Linked DNA regions of Acuticoccus sediminis. The protein of the gene in region 1 binds, or shares a complex with, the protein of each later gene. Links are inferred from orthologs where the notes say so. Each region holds a gene or a part of one and is shown on either strand. Other genes may lie near its edges.

Region 1 (8,550 bases):
GGCACGGGCGTCCTTGTCGACCATCTTCGCGCTGTCGACCGGATCCGCGTCGGGCTCGGTCTTCACGTCCGGCCATGCGTTCCGCTGGTTGTGCACATTCGCTTGATTGTCGCCCTGGAGTTGGTTGTTCCCCATGATGTCCGAGGCTAGATCCGTCGCGCCCAGACGGTCGTCCGCCTCGGGCGCGTTCTGTCGGCTACGCGCCGCAGAGTGGTTCGGCTTTGCCATTGGTCTCTCCCAAATCCCTTCGGAGCGGACAATGTCGCCGGCGGGCCAAAAGTTGCGCGTAGCTGAATTGCACGCCATCGCACCGTCGCAATTGGAAAGATCACGTTCGGTCCGTGTTCATCCCGCGAGGCCCTAATGGATCTATCCGAGTAGCGGGCCGCAGTTTCAGTAAGGAGAGTATGACGATGGCCAGCGTGAGTCTTCCGACTTCCGATTCATCCAACGGCGCAGCCGCGCCGTCTTCGACCCAAACCAGGCCCACCGTTCCCCCGTCGCCGTGGGCGTTCGGCGGCCCTCGCCCGCATGACGGCGCGCTTCCGGCGGGATCCGGAACCACGACGCTCGGGCAGCTCGACACGCTCGGCCGGCTCTGACCGGCCCCGCGACCGCGTAACGCACGACGGGCCCGGGCCCGACCTGAACCGCTCGGACGCGAGCTGGACCTTCGACGGCGGTCTTCGCGAGGACCGCTGACGATCCTGCCGAAAGGCAACAGCCTTGCCCGGCAGGATGGCGGACGGCACTCGAGACGCAGTTCCGCCCCCCTTGCGCCATGGCTTTTCCCCGAGTTCGCGTCACCGTCACGCCTGCCCCGCACGAATGCGTGGCGCTGTGGCGCGGCGGCCACAGCCGGAAATTGTCATCCTTCCGTCACGCACGGCTTGACGACGCGCCCCCGCGCACGTAACTCCCCTTGCGATGCGGCGTCCGCCGCCCCACCGCCCGACAGCGCGTTGCGCCCTCGGGCGCGTTTTGCGTTGTTTAAACGTCCGGCAAAGCCTTGGCGAGCCGGACAACCCGTGCGGGGGTCGCCCATGTTCGAGAGCCTTTCCGATCGCCTTTCCGGCATCTTCGACAAGCTCACCGGCCGTGGTGCGCTCTCGGAGGCCGATGTCGACGCGGCGATGCGCGAGATCCGGCGTGCCCTCCTCGAGGCGGACGTCGCCCTCCCGGTCGTGCGCCAGTTCATCGAAGAGGTGCGCAGGGAGGCGGTCGGCGCCACCGTCGTCAAGTCGGTCACGCCCGGCCAGATGGTCGTCAAGATCGTCCACGACGAGCTGGTGAAGATGCTCGGCGAGACGGCCGAGCCCATTTCGCTGGCGGCCGCCGCGCCGGTGCCGATCATGATGGTCGGCCTCCAGGGCTCGGGCAAGACCACCACGTCCGCCAAGATCGCCCGCCGCCTTCAGAACCGCGAGAAGAAGCGCGTCCTGATGGCCTCGCTGGACACGCAGCGCCCCGCCGCACAGGAGCAGCTCCGCGTGCTCGGCGAGGAGAACGGCATCGAGACGCTGAAGATCGTGCCGGGCCAGAACCCGCGCCAGATCGCCGAGCGCGCGATGACGGCGGCCCGCCTCGGCGGCTTCGACGTCGTCATCCTCGACACCGCCGGCCGCCTCTCCATCGACGAAGCCTTGATGACCGAGATCGCGGACATCAAGAAGACCACCAACCCGCACGAGATCCTGCTCGTCGCCGACTCGCTGACCGGTCAGGACGCCGTCGCCACCGCCAAGGCGTTCGACGAGCGCATGAACGTCACCGGCATCGTGCTGACCCGCGTCGACGGTGACGGCCGCGGCGGCGCGGCGCTGTCGATGCGCGCCACCACCGGCAAGCCGATCAAGCTCATCGGCGTCGGCGAGAAGGCGGACGCGCTGGAGGAGTTCCACCCCCGCCGGATCGCCGACCGCATCCTCGGCATGGGCGACATCGTCTCCCTGGTGGAGAAGGCCGCAGAGCACGTCGACGCCGAGAAGGCGGCGGCCATGGCCCAGAAGATGGCCAAGGGCGGCTTCGACCTCAACGACCTGAAGGACCAGCTCGCCCAGATGGAGAAGATGGGCGGGCTCGGCGGTCTCATGGGCATGATGCCCGGCATCGGCAAGATGAAGAAGGAGATGGCCGCGGCCGGTCTCGACGACGGGATCATCAAGAAGCAGGTCGCGATCATCAATTCGATGACCAAGACGGAGCGCAAGAAGCCCGACATCCTGAAGGCGAGCCGCAAGAAGCGCATCGCCGCGGGCTCGGGGACCGAGGTCGCCGAGGTCAACAAGCTCCTCAAGATGCACCGCCAGATGGCGGACATGATGAAGATGATGGGCCGCAAGAAGGGCGGCATGATGGCCGGCCTCGGCTCCATGCTCGGCATGGGCGGCGGCGGCGTTCCGGACGTGCCGGAGGGCCTCAAGGGCATGAATCCGGCCGACCTCGAGAAGCTCGCCAAGCAGATGCCCCAGGGCGGCGGCATGGGCGGCATGGGCGGCGGGCTTCCCGGACTCGGCGGCCCCGGCATGCCCGGCGGGCTGCCCGGTCTCGGCGGTCCCGGCATGGCGGGCCTTCCGGGCCTCGGCGGCGGCCACGGCAAGGGCAAGCGCCAGAAGGGCAAGCGCAAGTGAGAGACCCCCTCGCCGGCATACCGGCCGGGCGGGCCGATGCCGAGCGCGGGCTCCGGGGCATCGTCATGCCCCAGTCCATCCGCACCCGGCGGATGATCCTCGAGCCCTTCGCCATGCATCACCTGCACGGCTTCACCGAGTTCTTCGGCGACGCGGACTCGACGCGCCACATCGGCGGCGTCGCGGACCGCGCGGGCACGCTCGATCGGATGGCCCGCTTCAGCGGCCTGTGGCGCATCTACGGCATGGGCTGCTACGCCCTGACGGACGAGCGCGGCCGCCTCTACGGCTACGCCGGCATCTGGTTCCCGCACGACTGGCCGGAGCCGGAGATCGCCTACGGCCTCCTGCCGGACGCGCGCGGCGACGGCCGGGCGGCCGAGGCGGTTCGCGCGGTGAAGTCGATCGCGGAGGCCGTCGGCATCCCCTCGCTGATCAGCACCATCGCGCCGGAGAACGCCGGCTCGCAGCGGGTCGCCCAGGCCGTCGGCGCCACCCGCGGCCGGCGGGTCGAGATCAACGGCGCCGCGGCCGACATCTGGCACCACCAGATGTCGCCGGCCGCCGCCGACCGCGACGAGGAGGTGATGCTCGACTCGAGCGTCATGCCGCTGCGCATCCGCACCCGGCGCCTCCTGCTGACGCAGTGGCGGCCGGACCACTTCCCGCGCCTCGCCGCGCACCTGGCGGACGCGCAGTCCATGCGCTTCCTCGGCGGGCCGCAGTCGCTGCACACGGCGTCGCGCTCGTTCATCCAGCGGGCCGGGATGTGGCACCTGCGCGGCTACGGCATGTACGCGGTCGAGCACGAGGGCCGGTTCATCGGCAGCGTGGGCCTGTGGCACCCGCTGAACTGGCCCTGCCCGGAGATCGGCTACAGCCTCACCGCCGACGCGCGGGGCGAGGGATTCGCCGCCGAGGCCGTCGCCGCGGTCCGCGAGGTGGCGGCCGAGCAGGGCCTCTCCCGCCTCGTCAGCTTCATCGATCCGGACAACGCCGCCTCGCAGGGTGTCGCGCGCCGGGTCGGCGCCGTCCTCGACGGCACCACCAGCATCGCCGGCAACACCGTCCAGGTGTGGCGACACCAACCCGAGGCGGCCGCCGGCCGCCCCAGGATCCACGAACTCGAACCCGCGCTCTGAGCGCACAGACCTTCAGACAGAACCAGGAGTCATCATGTCCACCAAGATCCGGCTCGCCCGCGGCGGCTCGAAGAAGCGTCCCTACTACCGTATCGTCGTCGCCGACGTGCGCTCCCCGCGCGACGGCCGCTTCATCGAGAAGGTCGGCACCTACAACCCGATGCTCGCCAAGGACAACCCGGAGCGCATCACGCTGATCGCCGAGCGCATCGAGCACTGGCTGAAGCAGGGCGCCCAGCCGACCGACCGCGTGCTGCGCTTCCTCGACCAGGCCGGCATCGCGTCGCGCCCGGCCCGCAACAACCCGAACAAGGCCGAGCCGGGCAAGAAGGCCCAGGAGCGCGCCGAGGCTCGCCGTAAGGCCGAGGCCGACAAGGCGGAAGCCGCCGCCGAGTCCGCCGAGGCGTAAGCCTTGGACGAGGTCGCCATGCCGAAGGCCGACACACCCAAGGTCGAACGACCCGATGGCGACAGGCCCGACGCCGACCGGCCGGACATCGTCATGGCGACCATCGGCGCCCCGCACGGGGTGCGCGGAGCGGTCAAGCTCACGGTCTTCTCCGAAGACCCGCTGAGCCTGCGCCGCTACAACCCGTTCCAGACCGCCGACGGACGGGCGGTGAAACTCACGTCCGTCAAGGCCATCGGCAAGGCGATCGTCGCGACCATCGAGGGAATCGACGACCGCAACGCCGCCGAGCCGCTGCGCGGCACGGAGCTGTTCGTCCCCCGGACGCGGCTGCCGCGTCCCGACGAGGACGAGTTCTACCACGTCGACCTCATCGGCCTCGAGGCGCGCCTCCGGGACGGGACGGTGCTCGGCACCATCCGCGGCGTGTTCGACTTCGGCGCGGGCGACCTCCTCGACATCGTCGGCGGCAAGCCGCTCATCGTCCCCTTCACGCGCGAGGTCGTGCCGGAGGTGGACATCGCCGGCGGCTTCGTCACCGTCGTCGCCATTCCCGGCCTGCTCGACGACGGCACAGAGCCGCCGGCGGATGCCGGCGTGGGCGATGGCGAGGGCGATCGCGAGGGCGAGGGCGACTGATGTCCTTCGCCGCCACCGTCCTCACCCTCTATCCCGCGATGTTCCCGGGTCCGCTCGGCATGGCGCTCGCCGGCCGCGCGCTGGGCGACAAGTGGACGCTCGACGTCCGTGACATTCGCGACAGCGCCACCGACAGGCACCGCTCCGTCGACGATACCCCGGCCGGCGGCGGTCCCGGCATGGTGATGCGCGCCGACGTCCTCGCCCGCGCCATCGACAGCGCCGGCGGCGCCGGCCCGCGCCTGCTGATGAGCCCGCGCGGGCGCCCGTTCGACCAGACGCTCGCCCGGGATCTCGCCGCGGGGCCGGGCGTCACCATCGTCTGCGGCCGCTTCGAGGGCGTGGACGAGCGCGTCATCGAGCGGCGCGGCCTCATCGAGGTGTCGATCGGCGACTACATCCTCTCGGGCGGGGAGATCGGCGCGCTGGCGGTGCTGGACGCCGTGGTGCGCCTCCTGCCCGGGGTCATGGGCAACGCTACCTCGGCCGACGAGGAGAGCTTCTCCGACGACCTGCTGGAACACCCGCAGTACACGCGGCCCGCGGAGTGGGAGGGGGCGCCGATCCCGCCCGTCCTGATGTCCGGCGACCACGGCAAGATCGCCGCCTGGCGGCGCGACGCGCGGCTGCGCCTGACCGCCGCGCGCCGTCCGGACCTCTTCGAACGCCGCATCCCGGGCGAGCCGGTCAGGTAGGCCGGCTCCTCCCCGTTCCTTGCGCCCACCGCCGCCGGGCGGCGCCCCGCGGGACGCCCGGCCCGGCCTCCGGCTCAGCCCTCCTCGACGAGGTGGGCCGAAAGTCGCTCGCGCACGCTATCCGGCATCTTTGCCGAGCCGCGCGTCTTCGGGTCGAAGAACACCTCCACCAGGTCGTAGGTCGCGTGCAGCTCGCCGGTGTCGGCGTGGAGCATCCTGAGGTGGAACGTGGTGCTCTTGGAGCCGATGCGCGACACGGCGCCGTCGATGACGATGAGGTCGCCCGCCGTCAGCTCCTTCACGAACTGGGTCGTCGCCTGGGCGGTCACGGTGTGGACGCCGTGCTCGGGGATCAACTTCGAGTAGGCGAGGCCGAGCCGGGACCACATGTGATAGACCGCATCGTCGAAGAACGGGGCGTAGTGGCGCACGTTCATGTGGCCGAAGTGGTCGTGGTGCCAGGGGTGGACCACACCGCGAAGAAGTTCGAGCCGCTCGGTCATTCCGTCTCCCGTTGGTTAAGCGTGACGGGAACCTAACGCATCCTCTCCCCCAAGGGCACCGCCGCGCCGGCCACCGCCGGGACGGTCAGCGGGCCAGGGCCGGTGGAGCCGGGATCGAGGCGATGTTGTCGTCACCCGGCCCGGCACAATATTGTCGGCCCGTCGATGGAGGGACCTGCAATGGACGAGGCGAAGCTTTCCGCGCTGCGCGAAAAGTTCGGCGGCGACAACGAGCGGCGGATCTACAAGCGCGAATGGGCCGCCGTCGCCGACAGGCTGATCGACCCGAACGGGACCCGGACCGCCCCGTTCGCCGGCGTCTCGACCTTCCTCGACACGCCCTACCGCGCGATCGACTGGTCCGCGCCCGACTTCTCGGGCCTCGATGTCGCGCTCCTCGGCGTGCCGATGGACCTCGGCGTCACCAACCGCAACGGCAGCCGCTTCGGCCCGCGCGCCGTGCGCACGATCGAGCGTGTCGGCCCCTACAACCATGTCCTCGACGTGATGCCGGCCAAGGACGTCTCCGTCGCCGACGTCGGCGACGTGCCCTTCCGCACCCGCTACGACCTCATCCAGTGCCACGAGGACATCACCGCCGCGGCCAAGGTGATCCTGGCGGCGGGCGTCATGCCGATCTTCGTCGGCGGCGATCACTCCATCAGCCTCGCGACCCTGCGCGCGGTCGGCGCCGGCCGGCCCGTCGGCATGATCCACATCGACGCCCACTGCGACACCGCCGGCCCCTTCGACGGCAACAAGTTCCATCACGGGGGCCCCTTCCGCCAGGCTGTGCTGGACGGCGTCCTCGACCCGGAACGGACGATCCAGATCGGCATCCGCGGCTCCTCCGAGTTCCTGTGGGAATTCTCCTACGAGAGCGGCATGACCGTGATCCATGCCGAGGAAATCGACCCGATCGGCATCGACGCCGTGATCGACAAGGCCCGCGCAGTCGTCGGCGACGGCCCCACGTACATCTCCTTCGACATCGACTCGCTCGACCCCGCCTTCGCGCCGGGCACCGGGACGCCCGAGATCGGCGGCCTCTCCACCCGCGAGGCGCTGGCGATCCTGCGCGGCCTCACCGGCATCGACATGGTGGCGGGCGACGTCGTCGAGGTCGCCCCGCAGTACGACGCCACGACCAACACCGCGCACGCCGGCGCCCAGATGCTCTTCGAACTTGTCAGCCTGGCGGCGCTCGTGCTGAGATCTCGCTGAATGCAGATGTAAAATAAGGCGTTGCTTCATGGGTGTTCTCGACCATGGCGCGTGACCCGTCACGCGGCGAGAACACCACCACCGGAACCGGGGCGAGCCCGCCCCCGCCGGCCCGCCGGACGGAAGGTACCATCGCGCTGGTGCAGGCGCTCCGGTTCTTCGCTGCGCTCCTCGTGGTGCTGTACCACGCGCCGACGATGAACCCGGACTACACCGAGCGGCCGAGCCGCTTCGACGCGTTCCACCTCGGCGGGGCGGGCGTCGACGTCTTCTTCGTCATCTCGGGACTGGTGATCACCCTAACCGTGGCGAAGGCGCGGCACTTCGACCTGGCCGACTTCGCGGCAAGGCGGTTCTGGCGGATCTTCCCGGTCTACTGGGCCTTCCTCGCGGCGACCATCGCCGTGGAGCTGCTGAGCCTGCGGGTCGGGATCGGGGCGCCGTTCGCGGAAGCGGGGAACCCGGTTTACATCGTCACGTCCGTGTTCCTGCTGCCGCTCCCGTTCCAGATCATGGAGGTCGCATGGACGCTCGGGCTGGAGATCACGTTCTACCTCCTCTTCGCCCTCGGCTTCCGCTGCTACGGGCTGCGCGGCGTCGTGGCGGCGCTGCTCCTCTGGTACGCGTTCGCCGTCCTCTACGTGTCGACGCCGCTCGGCGACGTGCCGGCCCTCTTCTACCTCGGCTATCCTGTCATCCTAGAGTTCGCCTTCGGGATCGCGATCTGCTGGCTCCACCTCAACACGCGCATGCCGCTGGGCCCGGCCGCCCTCGTCCTGGGGACGGCGGCGATGGCCGGGGCGCTCTTCGCGCCGGAGGTGGCGAGCCTTGCCGCGCTGCTCCACGAGCCGGAGCTGCGACGTGAGTTCCAGTTCGGGATCCCGGCGGCGATCCTCGTCTACGGTGCCGTCGCGACGCCGCTCAAGGTCCCGGGCTGGCTGCTCCTCCTCGGGCAGAGCTCCTACATCCTCTACCTCCTGCACAGCCTGTTCTTCGGCGTCGCGCGCGCGGCGGTGAACCTCGCGCTCGGGGTGGAGCTCGGCGCATCCGACCTCGGCGTCGCGGCGCTGATCGTCGGCGCGGTCGCCCTCTCGGCCGTGCTGACCCACACCGTGGAGCGGCCGTTCCTGCTGTGGAGCCGGCGCTTCGTGCCCGGCTACAGCGTACCGCCCACCGGATTCGGTGCCGGTATCCCGGCCAAACGCGACACGTAGCCGCCGTTCCGCCCGCAGGGCGGGCCCCTCCGCAAGCCGTGACCCCACGCCTTGTCGAAAGCGGGTGCAGGATCTGCGGAAAATGGCATCATTC
Region 2 (8,728 bases), 330 kb from region 1 along the record:
TGGCGAAGGAGAAGTTCGAGCGTAAGAAGCCGCACCTGAACATCGGCACCATCGGTCACGTCGACCATGGCAAGACGTCGCTAACGGCGGCGATCACGAAGGTGTTGGCAGAAACGGGCGGCGCGACGTTCAAGGCGTATGATCAGATCGACGCGGCGCCCGAAGAGAAGGCCCGCGGCATCACCATTTCGACCGCGCACGTCGAGTACGAGACCGCAAACCGCCACTACGCGCACGTCGACTGCCCCGGGCACGCCGACTACGTGAAGAACATGATCACCGGTGCGGCGCAGATGGACGGCGCCATCCTGGTGGTGTCGGCGGCCGACGGCCCGATGCCGCAGACCCGCGAGCACATCCTGCTCGCCCGTCAGGTCGGTGTGCCGGCGATCGTGGTGTTCCTGAACAAGGTCGATCAGGTCGACGACGAGGAGCTCCTGGAGCTCGTCGAGCTCGAGGTTCGCGAGCTGCTGTCGTCCTACGACTTCCCGGGTGACGACATTCCGATCGTCAAGGGTTCGGCTCTGGCCGCCCTCGAGGACTCGGATGCAAAGATCGGTCACGACGCCATTCTCGAGCTGATGAAGGAAGTCGACGCCTACATCCCCGAGCCGGATCGTCCGATCGACGGCGCCTTCCTGATGCCGATCGAAGACGTGTTCTCGATCTCCGGCCGCGGCACCGTCGTGACCGGCCGTGTCGAGCGCGGCATCGTGAAGGTCGGCGAGGAAGTCGAGATCGTCGGCATCCGCGACACCACCAAGACGACCGTCACCGGCGTCGAGATGTTCCGCAAGCTGCTCGACCAGGGCCAGGCTGGCGACAACATCGGTGCTCTGCTGCGTGGTGTCGGCCGTGACGACGTCGAGCGCGGCCAGGTGCTGTGCAAGCCGGGTTCGGTGAAGCCGCACAAGAAGTTCAAGGCCTCGGCCTACATCCTCACCAAGGAAGAGGGTGGGCGTCACACGCCGTTCTTCACCAACTACCGTCCGCAGTTCTACTTCCGGACCACGGACGTGACGGGCGTCGTGACCCTCAACGAGGGCACCGAGATGGTGATGCCGGGCGACAACGTTGAGATCAACGTCGAGCTCATCGTGCCGATCGCGATGGAGGAGCAGCTCCGCTTCGCTATCCGCGAGGGTGGCCGCACCGTCGGCGCCGGCGTCGTGGCTCAGATCGTCGAGTAACGACCGGGCCATATGGCTACGAAAAGCGCGGCTTCGGCCGCGCTTTTTTTTTGTGCCAGCGAGCGCCTCCAGCCGGTGGCGCGCTGCGAGGGCCGGCGGACCGTGGTCCAGCGCCTGGGCGGGTTCCCCAGGGGCCGGCTGCGACACGCGAGCCGTGCGGTGGCCGTCAGGCCGGACCGGACTGAGACGCTCCCACCCCGCAAGGAGACGAGGTCGAGCCAACCCTTGTGGCCTCGGAGCTCGATTTCAGCCTCTTCCATGGCGCGCCCCTGCGCTGCGTGAGGTGGGTCGACGCGGTGGAACGACCCAGCCCAACCGTGGGCCGAGGACGTGCGAATGGGTCCGCGTCCGGCAGGTGCGTCAGTGGCGCAGGTGGTTCGGATCTTTCGAGATCTTCGAGCGGCCTCGTCCGCAATATTCGGTAGATATACGCCGTCGCGGATATCTGGAAATTACTGAACCTCCCGGAAAACTAAGCTGCTGCGAAAGTAGCCGTGATGTGAAGGACCCGCCTGAGGGGGCGCTCCTTCATGCATATCGGCGAGCCCGGATTGCTGACCATGCCGTCGGCCCCGGTCGCAAACGTATCCGGACCGCGCCGGCGGCGACGGGCTGCACCGCCATTTCGCTGGGTGAACGATCGTACGCGCCGGTTTGTCGCGGGGGACTTTCGCAGCAGCCCCGGTTTCGGGGCAGGCGGACCTGAGGGGAGGGGGGCGCCGGGGGAGTGCGGTAGCGGGGGACTTGAGACTTTTGCGAGTCGCGCCCTATACTCCTCTCCGTGCTGGCCTTCTCGGCGTCCGTTCCATCCGGGCGACCAGGCTGGGACGGAGGGGTTCGGCCAGCGTTTTACGCGTGGCCGTTATGATTCCGTCATTTTTCCCCTCAGGGGGCTAGCGTTCCGCTCCGTCTTCGATTAGGTAAGCCGTCGCTCCGGACGACGGGGCGCTAGCCAAACGAGTTGACCAACGGCGTGTCGGCCAGCCTTTCGGAGGGCCGGACAGGCCGGTTTGTCCGTTGCGGTCCCTCCGGGCCGTTAGTCGTTACGGCATGTTGCCGTTGAGTTCGTGCGGTTCTTGAAACCGCGTTGTCCGTTCAGGCGGGTGCAAGTTAGAGACCGATGAACCAGAATATTCGCATACGCCTGAAGGCGTTCGATCACCGTGTGCTCGATACGAGCACCCGGGAGATCGTGCAGACGGCGCGACGTACGGGCGCGCAGGTACGCGGCCCGGTGCCGCTTCCGACGCGCATCGAGCGCTACACCGTGAACCGTTCGCCGCACATCGATAAGAAGAGCCGCGAGCAGTTTGAGATCCGCACCCACAAGCGGCTTCTCGATATCGTTGACCCGACCCCGCAGACCGTGGACGCGCTGATGAAGCTCGACCTCGCGGCCGGCGTGGACGTCGAGATCAAGCTTTAAGAGTTTCGTCATGACCCAAGTCCAGCAGCGTTCCTCCATTGTCGCTCGGAAACTCGGCATGACGCGCGTCTACAACGACGCGGGCGAGCACGTGCCAGTGACCGTGCTGTCGCTCGACGGCTGCCAGGTCGTCGCCCATCGCACGAAGGACCGGGACGGCTACACCGCCCTCCAGCTCGGCGCCGGCAAGGCGAAGGCGAAGAACACGACGCGAGCCATGCGCGGTCATTTCGCGAAGGCGAACGTCGAGCCGAAGAAGACGCTCGTCGAATGCCGTGTCGCCGAGGAAGGTTTCATCGACGTCGGCGCCGAGCTGACGGCCGATCACTTCGTTCCGGGCCAGTTCGTGGACGTCACCGGCACGTCCATCGGCAAGGGCTTCGCCGGCGCCATGAAGCGCCACAACTTCGGTGGTCTTCGCGCCTCCCACGGTGTGTCGATCTCCCACCGCTCGCATGGCTCCATCGGCCAGTGCCAGGACCCCGGCAAGGTGTTCAAGGGCAAGAAGATGGCCGGCCACATGGGCGGCGTCCGCGTCACGACGCAGAACCTCACCGTGGTTCGTGCCGACGTTGAGCGCGGTCTTCTCCTGGTCGCGGGTGCCGTTCCCGGCGCCAAGAATTCCTGGATCATCGTCCGTGACGCCGTGAAGCGCGGCCTCCCTGCCGATGCGCCGACCCCGGGTGCGTTCCGCATGCCCGAGGCCGATGCCGCTCCGGCCGAGGAGGCGCAGGCTCCTGCGGTCGCCGACGAGACCGTCGCGGCGGCCCCGGCCGTCGACACGGCAGAGGTCACCAACGAGGCTCCGGCCGGTGACGACACCACGAAGGGTGACGCGTGATGGACATCGAAGTCAAAACGCTCGCCGGTGGTTCCGCCGGGACCGTCAGCCTTCCGGAAGAGACCTTCGGCCTGGAGCCCCGCGCGGACATCCTGCACCGCGTCGTGCGCTGGCAGCTTGCGAAGCGCCAGCAGGGCACCCACAAGACGATGACGCGCGGTGAGATCAACTCCACCGGCAAGAAGATGTATCGTCAGAAGGGGACGGGCCGGGCCCGCCACTCCGACAAGAAGGCGCCGCAGTTCCGCGGCGGCTCGAAGGCGCACGGCCCGAAGCCGCGCAGCCACGCGATCGACCTGCCGAAGAAGGTCCGCCTTCTCGGCCTGAAGCATGCGCTGTCCGCGAAGGCGAAGGCCCAGGGCCTGATCGTCATCGAGGACGCGAAGGTCGAGGCGGTGAAGACCAAGGCGCTGCGCGAGCAGTTCAAGGGTCTGGGCCTCGCGAACGCGCTGATCATCGACGGCACCGTCGACGCCGGCTTCGCCAAGGCAGCCCGCAACATTCCGATGGTCGACGTGCTGCCGGTCGCCGGCCTCAACGTCTACGACATCATGCGCCGCGACACGCTGGTCCTGACCAGGTCGGCGCTCGACGGCATCGAGGCGCGCCTTGCGGGCAAGTCCGCGGCTGCGGCCGAGACCGCTGCTGAGGGGGCGAACTGATGGCCATCGCACTGAAGAACTACGACGTCATCGTCTCCCCGGTGATCACCGAGAAGTCGACCGAGGCGTCCGAGAACAACCAGGTCGTCTTCCGCGTCGCCAGGACGGCGACGAAGCCGGAGATCAAGGAGGCCGTCGAGGCCCTCTTCTCCGTGAAGGTGACCGCGGTGAACACGCTCGTCCGCAAGGGCAAGGTGAAGCGCTTCAAGGGCATCAAGGGGCGTCAGTCCGACGTCAAGCATGCCGTCGTGACGCTCGCCGACGGGCAGCACATCGACGTGACGACGGGGCTCTGAGACCATGGCACTGAAGACATTCAATCCGACGTCGCCGGGCCAGCGTCAGCTCGTCATCGTCAAGCGCGACGGCCTCTACAAGGGCAAGCCGGTCAAGACCCTCACCGAGGGCCTGACGAAGTCCGGTGGCCGCAACAACCGCGGCCGCAAGACCGCCCGCCACCGTGGCGGCGGTCACAAGCGCACCTACCGCGTCGTCGACTTCAAGCGTCGTACGAAGTGGAACGTCCCGGCGACCGTCGAACGGCTGGAGTACGATCCCAACCGCACGGCGTTCATCGCGCTGATCAAGTACGAGGACGGCGAGCTCGCCTACATCCTCGCGCCGCAGCGTCTCGCCGAGGGTGACACCGTCATCGCCGGCGACAAGGTGGACGTGAAGCCGGGCAACGCGATGCCGCTGTCGGCCATCCCCGTCGGCACCATCATCCACAACGTGGAGATGAAGCCGATGAAGGGCGGGCAGATCGCACGCTCCGCCGGCACCTACGCCCAGCTCGTGGGCCGCGACGGTCCGTGGGCGATCCTTCGCCTGCAGTCCGGCGAGCAGCGCCTCGTCTCGGGTCAGTGCCTCGCCTCGATCGGCGCGGTGTCCAACCCGGACCACGGCAACATCAACCTGTCGAAGGCCGGCCGTTCGCGCTGGCTCGGCATCCGGCCGCAGACCCGCGGCGTTGCGATGAACCCGTTCGACCACCCGCATGGTGGTGGTGAAGGCCGTACGTCTGGCGGCCGTCACCCGGTGACCCCCTGGGGCCAGCCGACGAAGGGCAAGCGCACCCGCTCGAACAAGTCGACGGACAAGTACATCGTCCGTTCGCGCCACGCACGGAAGAAGTAAATGACACGCTCGGTTTGGAAAGGTCCGTTCGTCGACGGATACCTTCTGAAGAAGGCGGAGAAGGTCCGCGAGGGCGGTCGTAACGAGGTCATCAAGATCTGGTCGCGGCGCTCGACGATCCTGCCTCACTTCGTGGGTCTGACGTTCGGCGTCTACAATGGCCAGAAGCATGTGCCGGTCCTCGTGACGGAGGACATGGTGGGTCACAAGTTCGGCGAGTTCTCGCCGACCCGCACCTACTACGGTCACGGCGCGGACAAGAAGGCGAAGAGGAAGTAATGGGTAAGGCCAAGGCTCCCCGCGCTCTCGCCGACAATGAGGCCCGCGCGGTCAACAAGATGATCCGCATCTCGCCGCAGAAGCTCAACCTCGTCGCGGCGATGATCCGGGGCAAGAAGGTCTCGGCGGCGCTCGCCGAGCTCGAGTTTTCGCGCAAGCGCATCTCGGGCGAGGTGAAGAAGACCCTCGAGTCCGCGATTGCCAACGCGGCGAACAACCACGACCTCGACGTCGACTCGCTCGTCGTCAAGGAGGCCTTCGTCGGCAAGGCGCTCGTCATGAAGCGCTTCAGCCCGCGTGGTCGCGGCCGGGTTGGCTCCATCCAGAAACCGTTCTCGCACCTCACCATCGTAGTGCGTGAAGTCGAGGAGGCCGCCTGATGGGTCACAAAGTTTCCCCCGTCGGGCTCCGGCTCGGCATCAATCGCACCTGGGATTCGCGCTGGTACGCGGAAGGTGGCGAGTACGGCAAGCTCCTGCATGAGGATCTCGCGATCCGCACCATGCTGATGAAGGAGCTGAAGCAGGCCGCGGTGTCGAAGATCGTCATCGAGCGCCCGCACAAGAAGTGCCGCGTCACGATCCACTCGGCCCGGCCGGGCGTCGTGATCGGCAAGAAGGGCGCGGACATCGACAAGCTGCGCAAGAAGGTCGCGGCGATGACGGACTCCGAAGTCCACATCAACATCGTCGAGGTCCGCAAGCCCGAGATCGACGCGACGCTCGTCGCAGCGTCGATCGCGCAGCAGCTGGAGCGCCGCATCGCGTTCCGCCGCGCCATGAAGCGCGCCGTGCAGACGGCGATGCGCATGGGCGCCGGCGGCATCCGCATCAACTGCGGCGGCCGTCTCGGCGGCGCGGAAATCGCGCGCACCGAGTGGTACCGCGAGGGCCGCGTGCCGCTGCACACCCTGCGTGCGGACATCGACTACGGCACCGCCGAGGCGAAGACCGCGTACGGTGTCTGCGGCGTCAAGGTTTGGATCTTCAAGGGCGAGATCCTGGAGCATGACCCGATGGCGTCCGAGCGTCGCGCCACCGAGGCTGCGAACCAGGGCTCGTCGGGTCGTCGTTCCGGCGGCCGCGACCGGGACTAAGAGGGCGGATCGATGTTGCAGCCGAAGCGGACCAAGTTCCGCAAACAGCACAAGGGCCGCATCCATGGCGACGCGAAGGGCGGGTTCGACCTGAACTTCGGCGCCTACGGCCTGAAGGCCCTCGAGCCGGAGCGGGTCACCGCTCGCCAGATCGAGGCCGCCCGTCGTGCCATGACGCGTCACATGAAGCGTCAGGGTCGTGTCTGGATCCGCGTGTTCCCGGACGTGCCGGTGTCGAAGAAGCCGACCGAAGTGCGTATGGGTAAGGGTAAGGGCTCGGTCGAGTACTGGGCGGCCCGCGTTCACCCGGGCCGGATCATGTTCGAGATCGACGGCGTCAACGAGGAGATCGCCCGCGAGGCGTTCCGTCTCGCCGGCGCGAAGCTTCCGATCAAGACGAAGTTCGTCACTCGGGTTCCGGAGTAAGTCATGGCCGACAACAAGATGATGAAGGCCGAGGACGTCCGCGCCAAGACGTCGGACGAGCTGGTCGATACGCTGCGCGACCTCAAGAAGGAGCAGTTCAACCTGCGCTTCCAGAGGGCCACCGGGCAGCTCGAGAACACGGCCCGCACGCGGGTCATTCGCCGCGACATTGCGCGGATCAAGACCGTTTTGGGCCAGCGCCGTCGCGAGAGCGCGGCTGCGGCGGCCGAGTGAGGGATTAGATGCCGAAGCGTCAACTGGAAGGCCTGGTGGTCTCGGCGAAGGGTGACAAGACCATCGTCGTCACCGTCGAGCGCCGCTTCGCCCACCCGCTGCTCAAGAAGACCGTGCGCCGGTCCAAGAAGTACCACGCGCACGACGAGTCCAACCGGTACGCCGCGGGTGACCGCGTCCGGATCGAAGAGTGCCGCCCGATCTCCAAGACGAAGTCCTGGCAGGTCGTCGGTGCCCTGACCCCGGCGGGCGTGCTGATCGCGGCGGACGCCGCGGCGCAGGCGGCTGCAGCCGATGCGGTGGCCCACGGCGCGAGCGCCGAGGAGGCCGAGCGCGCGGCGAATGACGCGGCGAGCCACGCGGGCGACAACGCCTGACCGGCTGCCCGACTGGGACTGGATCGCGTGTGCGGTCATCCGGGTCGCCGCGTTACGGCGGCCCATGTCGTTGAGGGGGCAACCCCTTTTCGTTCAGGAAGCCAGCCCTTTTCCGAAAGGGCGATCTTTCATTTCGTCGGGGCCTCGCGCCCCTGGTCTGGGGCCAAGGCCCTGTGGAGAAGCTGAACCATGATTCAGATGCAAACTAACCTCGCCGTCGCCGATAATAGCGGCGCACGCCGGGTCATGTGCATCAAGGTGCTCGGCGGCTCGAAGCGCAAATACGCCTCCGTGGGTGACATCATCGTGGTGTCGATCAAGGAAGCGTCGCCGCGCGGCCGTGTGAAGAAGGGCGACGTGGCGAAGGCCGTTGTCGTCCGCACCGCGAAGGACATCAAGCGCCCGGACGGTTCCGTGATCCGGTTCGACGGCAATGCCGCCGTGCTGGTGAACAACAACAAGGAGCCGATCGGCACGCGTATCTTCGGCCCCGTGCCGCGTGAGCTGCGTGCCGCGAACCACATGAAGATCATCTCGCTCGCACCGGAGGTCTTGTAATGGCCGCGAAGATCAAGAAGGGCGACCGCGTCGTCGTTCTCGCGGGCCGCGACAAGGGCAAGTCCGGCGAGGTCCTGTCCGTCGACCCGAAGAAGGGCCGTGCGACGGTGGCTGGCGTGAACACCCAGCTCCGCCACACCCGTCAGAGCGCCCAGTCGGAAGGCGGGATCATTCCGAAGGCGGGTCCGATCGACCTGTCGAACATTGCGATCGAGGATCCGAAGGACGGCAAGCCGACCCGCGTCGGTTTCCGCTTCGAGAACGGCAAGAAGGTGCGGTTCGCCAAGCGTTCCGGGGAGCTGATCGATGGCTGATACGATGGATGCGCCCGAGGCGGCGGCCGGTTCCGGCATGCCCGAGGGCTACGAGCCGCGCTTCCTGAAGCTCTACCGGGACAAGGTCGTCCCGGGAATGCGCGAGAAGTTCAACTACGCGAACCCGATGATGGTGCCGCGGATCGACAAGGTCGTGCTCAACATGGGCGTCGGCGAGGCGACCGCGG

What was found.
Region 2: the proteins of rimM (region 1) and rpsS are in contact, whole or in part, in a crystal structure (PDB 3A1P), measured with the Thermus thermophilus proteins. The link is inferred for Acuticoccus sediminis from one-to-one orthologs. Residues at the interface, in WP_008632437.1 of Thermus thermophilus: Val4, Glu5, Ile6, Gly7, Arg8, Arg22, Gly23, Glu24, Val26, Leu84, Glu85, Glu86, Gly87, Arg88, Tyr89, Tyr90, Tyr91, Phe92, Leu94, Asp111, Ile112, Leu113, Asp114, Ala115, Gly116, Ala117, Gln118, Asp119, Val120, Ile122; in WP_011173711.1 of Thermus thermophilus: Lys28, Arg29, Leu30, Lys32, Thr48, Gln56, His57, Val58, Pro59, Val60, Tyr61, Thr63, Met66, Glu73, Phe74, Pro76, Thr77, Arg78, Arg81, His83, Gly84, Lys85, Glu86, Ala87, Lys88, Ala89, Thr90, Lys91, Lys92, Lys93.

The regions. Positions count from the first base shown.
Region 1 is NZ_QHHQ01000001.1:1,316,812-1,325,361, reverse strand. What follows is about bases 3,216-6,009. They hold rimM (ribosome maturation factor RimM), read left to right. Parts: upstream 3,216-4,199; coding sequence 4,200-4,820; downstream 4,821-6,009. Other genes in these bases: DLJ53_RS05655 (acyl-CoA thioesterase), read right to left, coding at 5,590-6,009; trmD (tRNA (guanosine(37)-N1)-methyltransferase TrmD), read left to right, coding at 4,820-5,515; rpsP (30S ribosomal protein S16), read left to right, coding at 3,807-4,181; DLJ53_RS05675 (GNAT family N-acetyltransferase), read left to right, coding at 3,216-3,772. In the rest of the region: DLJ53_RS05685 (hypothetical protein), read right to left, coding at 1-228; ffh (signal recognition particle protein), read left to right, coding at 1,044-2,630; more of DLJ53_RS05675, read left to right, coding at 2,627-3,215; more of DLJ53_RS05655, read right to left, coding at 6,010-6,018; speB (agmatinase), read left to right, coding at 6,199-7,242; DLJ53_RS05645 (acyltransferase family protein), read left to right, coding at 7,287-8,456. UniProt on the Escherichia coli protein: One of at least 4 proteins (Era, RbfA, RimM and RsgA/YjeQ) that assist in the late assembly stage of the 30S ribosomal subunit.
Region 2 is NZ_QHHQ01000001.1:1,647,223-1,655,950, forward strand. Bases 3,924-6,895 are described here. They hold rpsS (30S ribosomal protein S19), read left to right. Parts: upstream 3,924-5,256; coding sequence 5,257-5,535; downstream 5,536-6,895. Other genes in these bases: rplD (50S ribosomal protein L4), read left to right, coding at 3,924-4,119; DLJ53_RS07165 (50S ribosomal protein L23), read left to right, coding at 4,119-4,415; rplB (50S ribosomal protein L2), read left to right, coding at 4,420-5,256; rplV (50S ribosomal protein L22), read left to right, coding at 5,535-5,915; rpsC (30S ribosomal protein S3), read left to right, coding at 5,915-6,631. Outside these bases: tuf (elongation factor Tu), read left to right, coding at 1-1,190; rpsJ (30S ribosomal protein S10), read left to right, coding at 2,311-2,616; rplC (50S ribosomal protein L3), read left to right, coding at 2,627-3,457; more of rplD, read left to right, coding at 3,457-3,923; more of rplP, read left to right, coding at 6,896-7,057; rpmC (50S ribosomal protein L29), read left to right, coding at 7,079-7,291; rplN (50S ribosomal protein L14), read left to right, coding at 7,858-8,226; rplX (50S ribosomal protein L24), read left to right, coding at 8,226-8,540; rplE (50S ribosomal protein L5), read left to right, coding at 8,578-8,728. UniProt on the Escherichia coli protein: In the E.coli 70S ribosome in the initiation state it has been modeled to contact the 23S rRNA of the 50S subunit forming part of bridge B1a; this bridge is broken in the model with bound EF-G.